One region of the Roseburia sp. TF10-5 genome, then DNA from elsewhere that is predicted to be linked to it. Evidence: predicted binding sites of a transcription regulator. Region 1 holds the regulator's gene; the other holds the start of a gene.
The links. Region 1 encodes HrcA, which represses chaperone genes, less so after heat shock. Its sites were predicted from a motif close to TGTTAGCACTCNNNNNNNNNGAGTGCTAACA; they were not measured.

Region 1 (6,827 bases):
GTCAGAGGAGGAGATTTTTAAGCGTCTTCATGAGGAACGACATTAAACATGTTAAACATGCATAAAACAGCCATACGGTCTGCGGACAGACCGTATGGCTGTTTTAATTTTTGTACACAGCACAAAGCTTATGATACTCACTGTTAATTTCCTGAACGGTATTCTTATCCCCATCCAGATTATCCGGATGATAAATTTTGATCAGGTCTTTATAACGTTTCTTAAGAGACTGTCTGCTCTCTACTCCGGAGAAGAACATTTCTCCTCTGATAACAGGCTGCTCTGCTGTCACGGAAAAATCGCTTACCCGCTGATAGAAAGCTTTCTGCTTCTTCACATGTTCTTTCTCTGTTGCAAGTTTCACCAGTTCTTCTTCGAGTATTTTAAATTTCATATTGAAAAGCTTCTGCTGCTGTTCCAGACGGCGGTCTTCAATCTCCACCCGCCGGGTAAATTCCCGCCGTTCACGCTCCAGCGTGCGGCGCTGCTCCTCCAAAGCTTTACGTTCTTCTTCCAGCGTCATCCCCCACATGCCTCCGTATCCGTACACACATGCTGCCAATAATACTAACAGACTCATCATACAATACTTTGTACCAGATTACTATAGGCGATTTGTACTAATGTTCATCGAAAGATTCTTTGATTTTGTCCATAAAACCCTTCTTTTTTTCTTTTCCGGTCTGTGCTCCGCCCTCTTTATTCAGGGAATTTCCCGTCAATTCATCAAATTTACGCAACGCCTCTTTTGCCTCTTTGTTTAAGCCCGTCGGCGTGTTGACAATCAGTGTTACATAATGGTCTCCACGTACTGCCTTGTTTCGGATCGATGGTACTCCTTTGCCTTTCAGGCGGATTCTCGTTCCGCTCTGGGTACCCGGTGCAACGGTATAGATGATATCTCCGTCCACCGTCCTGATACGGATATCCCCGCCCAGTGCTGCAATACCAAAGGAAATCGAAGCATTGGAAAATATATTCATGTCCTGACGTTCAAACGCATTGCTTCTGGAAACAAGAACTTCTACCAGAAGATCTCCTCTCGGACCTCCGTTTCGTCCCGGTTCTCCGTAACCTCTGACACGAACAGACTGTCCATTATCAATTCCGGCCGGAATCTCTACGGTCTTTCGTACTTTCTTTGAGATATATCCCGTTCCCCGGCAATCCGGACATTTTTCACGGATCACCTTACCGGTACCGCCGCAATCCGGACAGGTCTGCACATTCTGCATCATGCCAAACAAAGACTGCTGGGAATATACCACTTTCCCTTTTCCCCCGCACTTGCTGCAGGTTTCCGGTGAAGTTCCCGGTTTTGCCCCGGTTCCGTGACAGGTCTTACATTCTTCTTTATACGGGAACTCAAGTTCCTTAGAACATCCAAACACAGCTTCTTCAAACGTAATACGGACGGTAAGACGTACACTTGCGCCCTGCGCCGGTCCGTTATTGTTGCTGTTTCGTCTTCCGCCACCGAAAAAGTCTCCGAAAATATCGCCAAAGATATCTCCCATATCCATGCCGGAAAAATCGAATCCACCTGCACCGCCGGCGCCTCCATCAAACGCAGCATGACCAAACTGATCATACTGTCTGCGCTTTTCCGGATCACTCAAAACGGCATATGCCTCCTGCGCTTCCTTAAATTTTTCCTCACACTCTTTATCTCCCGGATGCATATCCGGATGATACTTCTTGGCGGTTGTACGGAAAGCTTTTTTTATTTCTGCTTCCGTTGCGGTCTTTGGAATTCCAAGGACCTCGTAATAATCTCTTTTCTCTGCCATAATATTAATCCCTTATAGTACGCATAGGGTTTCCGGAAAACCGGAAACCCCACGCTTTGTCTATTTATTTTCTAAATTAAACCTCTTTGAAATCTGCATCGATGACATCATCATCTGCACCATTTGCTCCTGCTCCGGTGTTTGCTCCTGCTGCAGAACCCATATCAGGACCTGCTCCCGGATTCGGGCCTGCGCCTGTTGCACCCTGTGCTGCCTGTGCCTGCTCATACATCTTTGCAAATACCTTCTGTGCACTCTGTGTCAGTTTCTCCTGTGCTGCCTTTAATTCAGCAACATCTGCATCTGTCATCTGCTCTGCTTCCTTGTGTGCATCCAGAAAAGCCTTTACTGCTGCAACGTCAGCTTCTACTGCTGACTTGTCTGCAGGATCAACCTGATCTCCTACCTGCTTTAATGCATCCTCTGTCTGGAATACAAAGCTCTCAGCTTCATTTCTGGCATCGATTGCTTCTTTTCTCTTCTTATCCTGTGCTTCAAACTCAGCAGCTTCCTTAACAGCCTTATCGATTTCTTCATCTGACATGTTAGATCCGGCTGTGATTGTGATATGCTGCTCTTTGCCTGTTCCAAGATCCTTGGCAGATACATTTACAATACCGTTTGCATCGATATCGAATGTAACCTCGATCTGTGGAACACCACGACGTGCTGGCGGGATACCATCCAGACGGAACTGTCCGAGAGATTTGTTATCTCTTGCGAACTGACGCTCACCCTGTACAACGTTGATATCTACAGCGGTCTGGTTATCTGCTGCGGTAGAGAAGATCTGGCTCTTCTTCGTAGGAATGGTAGTATTTCTCTCGATCAGACGGGTTGCAATACCACCCATGGTCTCGATAGAAAGTGACAGTGGTGTTACATCGAGAAGTAAGATCTCGCCGGCACCTGCATCACCTGCTAATTTACCACCCTGAATAGAAGCACCGATTGCTACACACTCATCCGGGTTTAAGGACTTGCTTGGCTCTTTGCCTGTCATCTGTCTTACCTTATCCTGTACAGCCGGGATACGTGTAGAACCACCAACCAGAAGAACCTGACCTAAATCTGCATTTGTAAGACCTGCATCCTTCATAGCGTTCTGTACCGGTACTGCAGTTCTCTCTACGAGATCATGTGTTAATTCATCAAATTTTGCTCTGGTGAGGTTCATATCAAAGTGCTTTGGTCCCTCAGCAGTAGCTGTGATGAATGGTAAGTTAATATTTGTAGTAGTTGCGGAAGAAAGTTCCTTCTTTGCTTTCTCGGCAGCTTCTTTTAATCTCTGTAAAGCCATCTTGTCGGTAGAAAGATCAACACCCTCTGCCTTCTTAAACTCATCGATCATCCACTGTGTGATCTTGTTATCAAAATCATCACCACCAAGATGTGTATCACCGTTGGTAGATAATACTTCGATGACACCGTCACCGATCTCAATGATAGATACATCAAATGTACCACCACCAAGGTCATATACCATGATCTTTTGTTCTTTTTCGTTATCAAGGCCATATGCAAGTGCTGCTGCAGTAGGCTCGTTGATGATACGCTTTACATCCAGACCTGCAATCTTTCCGGCATCCTTGGTTGCCTGACGCTGTGCATCGTTGAAATATGCAGGAACTGTAATAACAGCTTCTGTAACCTTTTCTCCAAGGTATCCTTCTGCATCAGCCTTTAATTTCTGAAGTACCATAGCGGAAATCTGCTGTGGACTGTACTGTTTGTCATCAATGGCTACTTTATAATCCGTACCCATATGTCTCTTAATGGAAGAAATCGTCTTCTCAGCATTTGTAACAGCCTGACGCTTTGCCGGCTCACCGATGAGACGCTCTCCTGTCTTTGTAAATGCTACAACGGATGGTGTTGTTCTTGCACCTTCCTGGTTTGCAATAACGGTAGGTTTTCCACCTTCCATAACAGCTACACAGCTGTTGGTTGTTCCTAAGTCAATACCAATGATCTTGCCCATTTTCTTTTCCTCCTGCTAAAATTATGATCAAATAAAATTGTTTTGCTAATTTATGATTTACTACTCCATGCGGAATAGGAAATACCTTTATTCGCTGACTACAGCGACCATACTGTGGCGGACCACATTGTCCTTGTAGGTGTAACCTTTTTGTAATTCCTGGGCAACTGTTCCCGGTTCATACTCTTCGCTTTCCACCTGCATAACTGCATTATGGAGATCCGGATCAAATTCCTTTCCCAGTGCCTCAATCGGTTTCACCCCGATGGCATCTAATTCTGTCAGCATCTGCTTATATACTTTATCCATACCGATAACAAAAGCATCATCCTTTTGTTCCTCTGGTACAGCTGCAAGCCCACGCTCGAAATTGTCGATAACCGGGAGAATCTTTTCAATGATTGTTCTTGCTCCCATGTCAAACATCTGCGCTTTTTCTTTTTCCGTACGTTTACGGAAATTATCAAACTCTGCCATCTGACGTTTCAGACGGTCGTTTAAATCTTCGATCTGTTCGTCTTTTTTATCTTTCTTTTTCTTTCCAAAGGCACCCTTTTTTTCGGATTTCTCTTCTTTCTTTGTATCCTTTTCTTCGGCTGCAGTTTCTTTTGTTTCCTCTGCCGCCGTCTCCTTTGTGTCCTTTGTTTCTTCACATGTCTGTTCGGCCTTGGTTTCTTTTGTATCTACTGCCTCTTCTTCCATGACTTTTTTGTTCTCTGCCATGTTTACCACCTTTCTAGGATTGCCCTTTTTCTTTATCAAAAATACCGTCTAACTGGGACTTTAAGTTTTTGAGGTTGTCAACAACATTCTCGTAATCCATCCGTTTCGGACCAACAATTCCGATCGTTCCTTTGACGCCCTCCCCCAGATCATAAGTTGCGGTAACGACACTGCAATCTTTCATCGTCTGTACCGGAGCTTCATTTCCGATATAAACCTGTATTTCATTTCCTTTGCGCTCCCCCTCAGAAAGGGATTCCGTTACCAGATTTACCAGCTCATCTTTTTCCTCAAATGTGGAAAGAAGACCTGCCGCACTCTCTGAATCAGAAAGTTCCGGATATTTCAAAATATTGGTTGCACCGCTTGTGTAGATCTGCAGATCCTCGTTTTCACTCAGCGTCTGTCCCAGTGCATCCAGCACATGGGAAACAATCTCACTGTGCACGCCTGCCTGCTCTTTCAGTTTGGAAATCGTTCCCAGATTGATTTCCTGCAGTGACAGCCCATTCAATGCTGTATTCAGCAGAATGTTCAGTTTCAGTAAAGTTTCGTTGTCGAGCGGTTCTTCCACGTCGATCATCTGATTCTTTACCATGTTGCTGTTCATTACGATAACTGCCAGTATATGTTTCTCATCTACATTGGACAGCTGCATAAACTTTACTTTGTTTCCACTGTAAGTCGGTGCGGAAACAATTGTCGCATAATTGGTGTTGTTTGCAAGCATCTTTGCAACCTTTTTTAATACCTCATCCATCTTCTGGGTTTTTTCTATTACGAAGTCCTTCATTTCTTTGACTTCCCGGTCTTTTTCCTGCATCAGATGATCCACATAAAACCGATAGCCTTTGTCTGAAGGAATTCTTCCTGCTGATGTATGTGGCTGCACGATATAACCAAGTTCTTCAAGATCTGCCATCTCATTGCGGATGGTTGCAGAACTTAAATTCAGATCCGTATATTTTGAAATGGTTCGTGATCCCACAGGTTCACCGGTTGCAAGATAATTACGGATAACTGCATCCAGAATTTTTACTTTTCTTTCATCCAATTCCATATTCTCGTCTGCCATTTTCCCGTCTCCTGTTCCTGAACCTTCACCGGTTGTTTTTGGTTTGTTAGCACTCATTTACTTAGAGTGCTAATATCGTTCTGCTATTAAAATAGCACCAAGGTGTTTTTTTGTCAACACCCTGATGCTATTTTATTTTTATTTTATAATTATATTTTATAAAAGAAACTTCGCCATCACGTAGTTGGCCAGATCCATCCCCTTGTCGGTCAGTGCAATCCTGCCAGCAACCATCTGCAAAAGTCCCTGTTCTTTCAGCTTGCGAAGTGTTTCCAGATACACGGCCTCAATCGGTACCCCAAAGCTTTGCTCAAATGCTGCTCTGGTTACTCCCTCATTCATCCGCAGCCCCAGAAACATAAATTCCTCCATCTGCTCTTTTCTTGTCAGAATCTGTGCCTGTTCCTGTACACAGCTGCCAATCCAGAGATCCTCTGGTACGGCATGCTCCCCGTCTTTTAAAAACTCTGCCGGAGACTTTTCCTGCAGGTGGTCACAAAATTCTCCATACGCATACAGCTGCCGGGTGTTGGTATACCGGACATTTTCCACCAGGGAAGATGCCCCCAGCCCCAGCCCCAGATAATTTTCTCTGGTCCAGTAGCCGATGTTATGTCTGCAGGCATACCCCGGCTGGGCAAAATTGGAAATTTCATACTGCCGGTATCCCGCCTGTTTCAATACATCCTGCGTGGCCTTATAAATGCGGTATACCTCATCCTCGTCCGGAAGAATCTCCGTATGAAGTCCGGCTTCCTGCTTCACTGCGTCAAACTTATACCGTTCATAAAACGGTGTCCCCTTTTCTATGATCAGGGAATATGCCGAAATATGTTCCGGTTTCAGCCGGATCACCGTCTGCAGGGATTCTAAAAATTTGTCCAGCGTCTGGTAAGGCAGACCGCTCATCAGATCAATATTGATATTTTCAAACCCTGCATTTCTCGCCAGCTCATACGTTTTTAAAAACTGATCATACGTGTGAATTCTTCCAAGTGCTTTCAGCTCCTCATTGTTTGTTGACTGCAGTCCGATCGAGAGGCGGTTGATCCCCGCACTCTGATAAACATTCAGTTTCTTTGCCGTCACCGTTCCCGGATTGCACTCGATGCTGATCTCCGCATCCGCCTCCACATGAAAACTCGAAGCAACCTGCTGCAGCACGGTGTAAATCAGATTTTCCTCCAGCCAGCTCGGCGTGCCCCCTCCGATATAAATTGTCGGGACATGATAATCCCCAAGCAGATTTCCGTAATAA
Region 2 (6,827 bases), on a different contig from region 1:
TTTTTATTATGCGGTGATGCTGATTATTATGACAATTGCACAGTGGGCATTTGGAGGAGATGCCACACATTATGTGTTCTGTCAGCTGATTGCCACTGTTTTTACAATTCCATCCATGCTTCCGTTTTATCGTCAGGGACAGGCACTGGCAGGGATTGCAAAGCAGCCGTTTGGAATCAGCCGGGAGCGTATCTGTCATGCGCTTTTTGCGGCTGGGATTATGGCGTGCCTTGGAATTTCCCTGAACAATCTCATATCCATGACGAAACTGACGGAAATTTCGATGGGTTACCAGCAGGCAAATACCGATTTTTACGGAAGTACAATAGGAATGGAAATTCTTTGTCTGGCAGTGTTTACCCCGATTCTGGAGGAACTGGTATTCCGGGGGATTCTTTTTGGAAGATTAAAAGATATGCTGTCGAAACCGTTTGCGGTTGGAATTTCGGCACTGATTTTTGCAGCCGTGCATGTCAATATCGTGCAGTTCATTTACGCACTGATTCTCGGTGTGGTGCTCGCACTTCTGATGGATCGCGCGGGAAATGTCTATGCATCCATGATCGGACATATGACGGCAAATTTTATTGCGGTAGTCCGGACGGAAACGCATTGGCTGGATTTCAGTGTCAGGGGAGATGCGGTCGCATGGATATTTTCCCTGATGATACTGGGAGTTGGGATTGTGCTGATGTGGAGGTATTTGTCTGACAGAAAAACAATCGCCTAAATAAAAGACAATAAAAAAAGGAGTACAAAAGAAGATGAAATGTTTATGGAAAAAAGTAATTTGCGGGGCACTTGTGGCTGGAATGCTGGCACAGTGCCCACAGAGTATTTATGCAGAAGATGCCGCAAATACTGCCACGGTAACGGATACCGAGAGTAATCATGTAACACCGGATACTACGCAGCAGCCGGATGATACAAAACAGCCGGGAGATACGCAGCAGCCGGATGATACCAAACAGCCGGGAGATATCCAGCAGCCAGATGATACCCAACAGCCGGAAGAACTGCCAAAGCCTTCTGCCGTGGAGGGACTGCATACAACAAAACAGGGAAAAACAAAGGTATATCTGGAATGGGAAAAAAGCAGCGATGCCACTTCCTATGTGATTTACCGGAAAACAGCCGGAGGGGAATACAAAAAACTTGCTGAGAGCAGCAAGCCATCCTATACCGATAAAAACGTATCATCCGGTAAGACATATACATATAAAATTGTTGCAAAAAACGAGCAGAAGGAAGCGGATGAGGCTGCAAAAGTCACGTTTTCGAATACAGAGGCCGTACAGATCCGGTCACAGAAGTATACATACAGCCAGATGAAAAAAGACATGCAGGAACTGGCACAGCAGTACAGTGATTACTGTGAGATGACCAAAATCGGAACTTCTGTGCAGGGACGTGGAATCTATGATTTTGCAATCGGAAACCCGGATGCAGAGGAATCCCTTCTGATTGTCAGTACATTGCATGCCAGAGAGTATATCTGTTCTGCAGTCATGATGAAGGAAATCCAGTATTATCTGGAAAATTATAACGGAACCATCGGTGGTGTCAAAATGTCAAATGTCCTCCAGAAGATGCAGATCCATTATATTGTCATGGCAAACCCGGATGGGGTGACGATTTCCCAGACAAAACATTCCAGATGGAAATCCAATGGACGTGGGGTGGATTTAAACCGGAATTTTCCGGCAAAACATTTTATTCCAGGTGGGAAAAAAGGGGAACAGGGATATTCCGGACCAAAAGCACTGAGCGAGCCGGAGTCCTATGCAGTAGCAACGCTGACCAGACAGCTGATGAAACAGCAAAATCTGCAGGGTGTGGTGAATTACCATGCCATGGGAAGAATTATTTACGGGGACTGTACGAAAGGAAGCCTGAAAAAAGATACCTATAAAATGTATGATATCGCAAAGAAAATTACCGGATACAGCAAAGCCCCGGATAGCGGCAGCGGAAAGTCCTGGGGAGGACAGTACCGGGAGTATGTGATGGATCTGCTTAATAAACCTTCCATTACCATTGAGATTGGAAGTTCAGTAGCACCGTGCCCGCACTGGCAGTATGAGATCGAATTCCAGAAAAACAGATATGTTGTTGTGCGGATTGCAAATGCATTGAAATAGAAAAAAATCAGGATACTTTGACGCATCTGCCGGATTATGCTAGTATAGGGGAAACAGCTGACAGATGAGGAGAGTAAAAATGGCATACATATTTTTTGATATAGACGGAACGCTGTGGGATGAAAAAATGCAGATTCCGGAAAGTACAATTCCAACCATCAGACAATTGCACAAAAACGGACATAAGACATTTCTGTGCAGTGGAAGATCCCGCAGCAATATAAACGATAAGCGGCTGCTTGGGATCGGCTTTGACGGAATTGTTGCAGCATGCGGAAACCATGTGGAGATGGATGGAAAGGTTCTGTATGAAAATATTCTTTCCCCGGAACTGACAGAAAAAATTGTCCGGGTCATGGAAGAATGCCGGATGCCGATTGTGCTGGAAGGCCCGGACTGCCACTGGATAGATAAAGAAAATTTCAGGACGGATCCCTATGTGCTGTATCTTTTTGAGGCAATGGGAGCATCTGCTAAAATATTAAAAGGTTATTCACCGGAGATCCGCATTAATAAAATGTCAGGGGATATCCTGCCAACAACCGATTATAAACGGGTGCGCAAGGAGCTGGATGCGGATTTTGACTGTCTCGAACACGAGGGACATGTTGTGGAATTTGTTCCGAAAGGAACATCGAAAGCGACCGGGATAGACTGGCTCTGCAGGCATATGGGTATTAAAAATGAGGATACCTATGCGATTGGTGACAGTGTCAATGATCTGGATATGCTTTCTTTTGTGGGACATGGAATTGCCATGGGAAACGGAACACCTCCGGCAAAAGAGGCGGCTGAATTTGTGACAACGGATATCTACGATGATGGAATAAAGCATGCAATGGAACACTATGGATTAATATAGAGTCTGAATCGAGGCAGAAATGAAAAAAAGAATTACAGAGTACCGGAAACGTGTGGACCGGCTTCTGGCAGACGAAGAAGAGAAAACATATGAGGAATGGGAATGTATTTTGGAAGAACATCTGGTTCAGATTGGATTTTTCCAGCACGAACGTCTGATTCATCTGATTGTAACGGTTACATTTGCTGTGATAACGGTACTGTCGTTGTTTGCTCCGCTTTTGACGGGGATCATGACACTCTATGGTTTTACCATGCTGCTCCTTGTGCTTCTTGTGCCGTATATTTTTCATTATTATACACTTGAAAACGAAACACAAAAAATGTATGCACAGTACGATGAAATAATAAAGCATACAAAGAAAGTGAATTCCGGGAATCTAAAAAAAATATAAAAATTGAGTATCACTGTTGACAATGAAAAACAACAGTGATATTTTATTTACAGAAAGAGTTAGCACTCGAATAAAGTGAGTGCTAGTAAAGGCGAAAAGGAGGCTATTTGTAATGAAATTAGTGCCATTAACAGACAGAGTAGTATTAAAACAGTTAGAAGCAGAAGAGACTACCGCATCCGGTATCGTATTACCGGGAGCAGCACAGGAGAAGCCACAGGAAGCAGAAGTAATCGCTGTAGGTCCTGGCGGAGTAGTAGACGGAAAAGAAATCGTTATGCAGGTAAAAGAAGGCCAGAAAGTAATCTATTCCAAATATGCAGGGACAGAAGTAAAACTGGATGGGGAAGAGTACATTATCGTAAGACAGAATGATATTCTTGCAATTGTTGAGTAGTTTTTATAAATTGGAAATTATAGGCTGAATTTTAAAGAAGAGAGGTTATTGTAGTCATGGCAAAAGAGATTAAATATGGTTCAGACGCCAGAGCAGCACTTGGTGCAGGTGTCGATAAATTAGCAAATACCGTTCGTGTAACATTAGGACCGAAAGGACGTAACGTTGTACTGGATAAATCCTTTGGTGCTCCACTGATCACAAACGATGGTGTAACAATCGCAAAAGAAGTGGAGCTTGAGGATGCATTTGAGAACATGGGTGCACAGCTCGTAAAAGAAGTTGCAACAAAGACCAATGATGTTGCTGGTGATGGTACAACTACCGCTACCGTTTTAACACAGGCTATGGTTCAGGAAGGAATGAAGAACCTGGAAGCAGGAGCAAATCCGATCGTGTTAAGACGTGGTATGAAAAAGGCAACAGATGCTGCTGTTGAGGCATTAAAGGAAATGAGCCAGAAGGTTAAGGGCAAGGAGCAGATTGCAAAAGTTGCAGCTATTTCTGCTGGTGACGAAGGGGTTGGTAATCTGGTAGCAGATGCTATGGAGAAAGTTACCAACGATGGTGTCATCACAATTGAAGAATCCAAGACCATGCAGACAGAGCTTGATCTGGTAGAAGGTATGCAGTTTGACAGAGGTTATTTATCTGCTTATATGTGCACCGATATGGATAAGATGGAAGCAAATCTCGATGATCCATATATCTTAATCACTGACAAGAAGATTTCCAATATTCAGGATATCCTGCCACTGCTGGAGCAGATCGTACAGTCCGGTGCAAGACTTCTGATTATCGCTGAGGATATCGAGGGAGAAGCACTTACCACACTGATCGTAAACAAACTGCGTGGTACATTCAATGTAGTAGCTGTCAAGGCTCCTGGATATGGTGACAGAAGAAAGGCTATGCTTGAGGATATCGCTATCCTTACCGGTGGTCAGGTAATCAGTTCCGATCTTGGATTAGAGCTGAAAGATACCACCATGGATATGCTCGGACGTGCAAAATCCGTTAAGGTTCAGAAAGAGAACACCGTTATCGTGGATGGCGCCGGAGACAAGGATAAGATTCAGGGACGTATCAAACAGATCCGTGGACAGATCGAGGAAACTACTTCTGAATTTGACAAAGAAAAGTTACAGGAAAGACTTGCAAAGATGGCAGGCGGCGTAGCAGTCATCCGTGTCGGTGCTGCAACAGAGACCGAGATGAAAGAAGCAAAGCTTCGTATGGAAGATGCCTTAAATGCTACCCGTGCAGCAGTCGAGGAAGGTATTATCGCAGGTGGTGGATCTGCATATATCCATGCTTCCAAGAAGGTTGCAGAGCTTGCTGATACCTTAGAGGGAGACGAGAAGACAGGTGCGAAGGTTATCTTAAAAGCACTGGAAGCTCCGTTATATTACATTGCAGCAAACGCAGGTCTCGAAGGCGCTGTTATCATCAATAAAGTAAAAGAATCTGCAGCAGGAACCGGTTTCAACGCAGCTACAGAAGAATACGTTGATATGGTAGAGTCTGGAATTCTTGATCCAGTCAAAGTTACAAGAAGTGCCCTGCAGAATGCAACATCCGTTGCTTCTACCTTACTTACTACAGAGTCTGCAGTTGCAAACATTAAGGAGGATACTCCTGCAATGCCAGCTGGCGGTGCTCCGGGAATGGGCGGAATGATGTAATCGGACATAACCGTTGCGTTATAAAGTAAACATAGTATCAAAAACTATGTGAAATAGATATGAAAAGCCTTGAAAATCAAGGCTTTTCATTTTTTTTGTCCTATGATATGATAGTAAAAGCGTAACGGTTCAAAGACAAAGGAACCGTTTGGAAAAACAACGAAAATCAGGAGTGGAAAAAATGAGTCGAGTGATTGTTGTAACGGACAGTAACAGTGGTATTACACAAAGCGAGGCAAAAGAACTTGGCGTAGTGGTAATGCCGATGCCTTTTTATATTAACGGACAGATGTTTTATGAAGATATTGACCTGACACAGGAGCAGTTTTATCAGAAACTCAAAGAGGGCGGAGAGATCAAAACCTCCATGCCGCTGGTTGGAGATGTGACCGATAAATGGGATGAACTTTTGAAAGAATACGATGAAATTGTATACATACCGATGTCTTCGGGCTTAAGCAGTTCCTGTGAGACGGCATATATGCTTTCCCAGGACTATGACGGAAAAGTACAGGTAGTCAATAACCAGCGTATTTCCGTAACAATGCGGCAGTCCGTGCTCGATGCCAAAATGCTGGCAGAGCAGGGAAAAGGTGCAGAAGAAATCAAAGAGATTCTGGAAAAGGAAAAATTTGAATCCTCTATATACATTATGGTCGATACACTGGAGTATCTGAAAAAGGGCGGACGTATTACACCGGCTGCAGCAGCACTGGGAACCTTACTGAAACTGAAACCGGTATTACAGATCCAGGGAGAAAAGCTGGATGCATTTGCAAAGGCACGTACGGTAAAGCAGGCAAAAACCATCATGACCGAAGCTATGAAAAATGATTTTGAGAAGCGTTTTCACAGCCCAAATGGGGAGAAGATGAATCTGGAACTGGCCTATACATTTGACACTGCAGCCGCTGAGGCATTCAAAGAAGAAGTGCAGGCTGTCTTTCCGGACAATGAGATCGTCATGCAGCCACTGTCATTATCCATTGCCTGTCATATCGGACCGGGAGCACTTGCGATCGCATGTTCCAAAAAGATTGAAGCGTAGCAGGCAGCTTTTGGAAACTTTAATATGCTAACAAATTAAAGTTTATGACTTGTAATTTCAGTGGGAATCCTTTATAATCATAAAGTAAAAACGGATGGGTTTTTACACCTGTCCGTTTTCGTGCGTAAAAAAGTGCGCACGGAAAGTTAAAGCAGACATACAGGAGGAATAAAAGATGGTTAAAGCAGTTGTTGGCGCTAACTGGGGCGACGAAGGCAAAGGCAAGATTACGGACATGCTTGCAAAGCAGGCCGATATTATTGTACGTTTTCAGGGAGGTGCGAACGCAGGACACACAAT

Region 2: a site for HrcA is predicted at 3,455-3,485, ahead of groES (co-chaperone GroES). Genes of this name have one in related genera too.

The regions. Positions count from the first base shown of each region.
Region 1 covers NZ_QTYW01000006.1:162,340-169,166, reverse strand. The annotation lists gene DXD06_RS08250 (hypothetical protein) at 1-46, shown strand, start outside; gene DXD06_RS08245 (molecular chaperone DnaJ) at 104-583, opposite strand; gene dnaJ (molecular chaperone DnaJ) at 621-1,790, opposite strand; gene dnaK (molecular chaperone DnaK) at 1,867-3,771, opposite strand; gene grpE (nucleotide exchange factor GrpE) at 3,859-4,494, opposite strand; gene hrcA (heat-inducible transcriptional repressor HrcA) at 4,508-5,569, opposite strand; gene hemW (radical SAM family heme chaperone HemW) at 5,726-6,827, opposite strand, start outside.
Region 2 covers NZ_QTYW01000005.1:168,583-175,409, reverse strand. The annotation lists gene DXD06_RS07265 (CPBP family intramembrane glutamic endopeptidase) at 1-730, shown strand, start outside; gene DXD06_RS07260 (M14 family zinc carboxypeptidase) at 765-2,141, shown strand; gene DXD06_RS07255 (Cof-type HAD-IIB family hydrolase) at 2,221-3,003, shown strand; gene DXD06_RS07250 (hypothetical protein) at 3,023-3,397, shown strand; gene groES (co-chaperone GroES) at 3,510-3,794, shown strand; gene groL (chaperonin GroEL) at 3,851-5,479, shown strand; gene DXD06_RS07235 (DegV family protein) at 5,661-6,527, shown strand; gene DXD06_RS07230 (adenylosuccinate synthase) at 6,703-6,827, shown strand, end outside.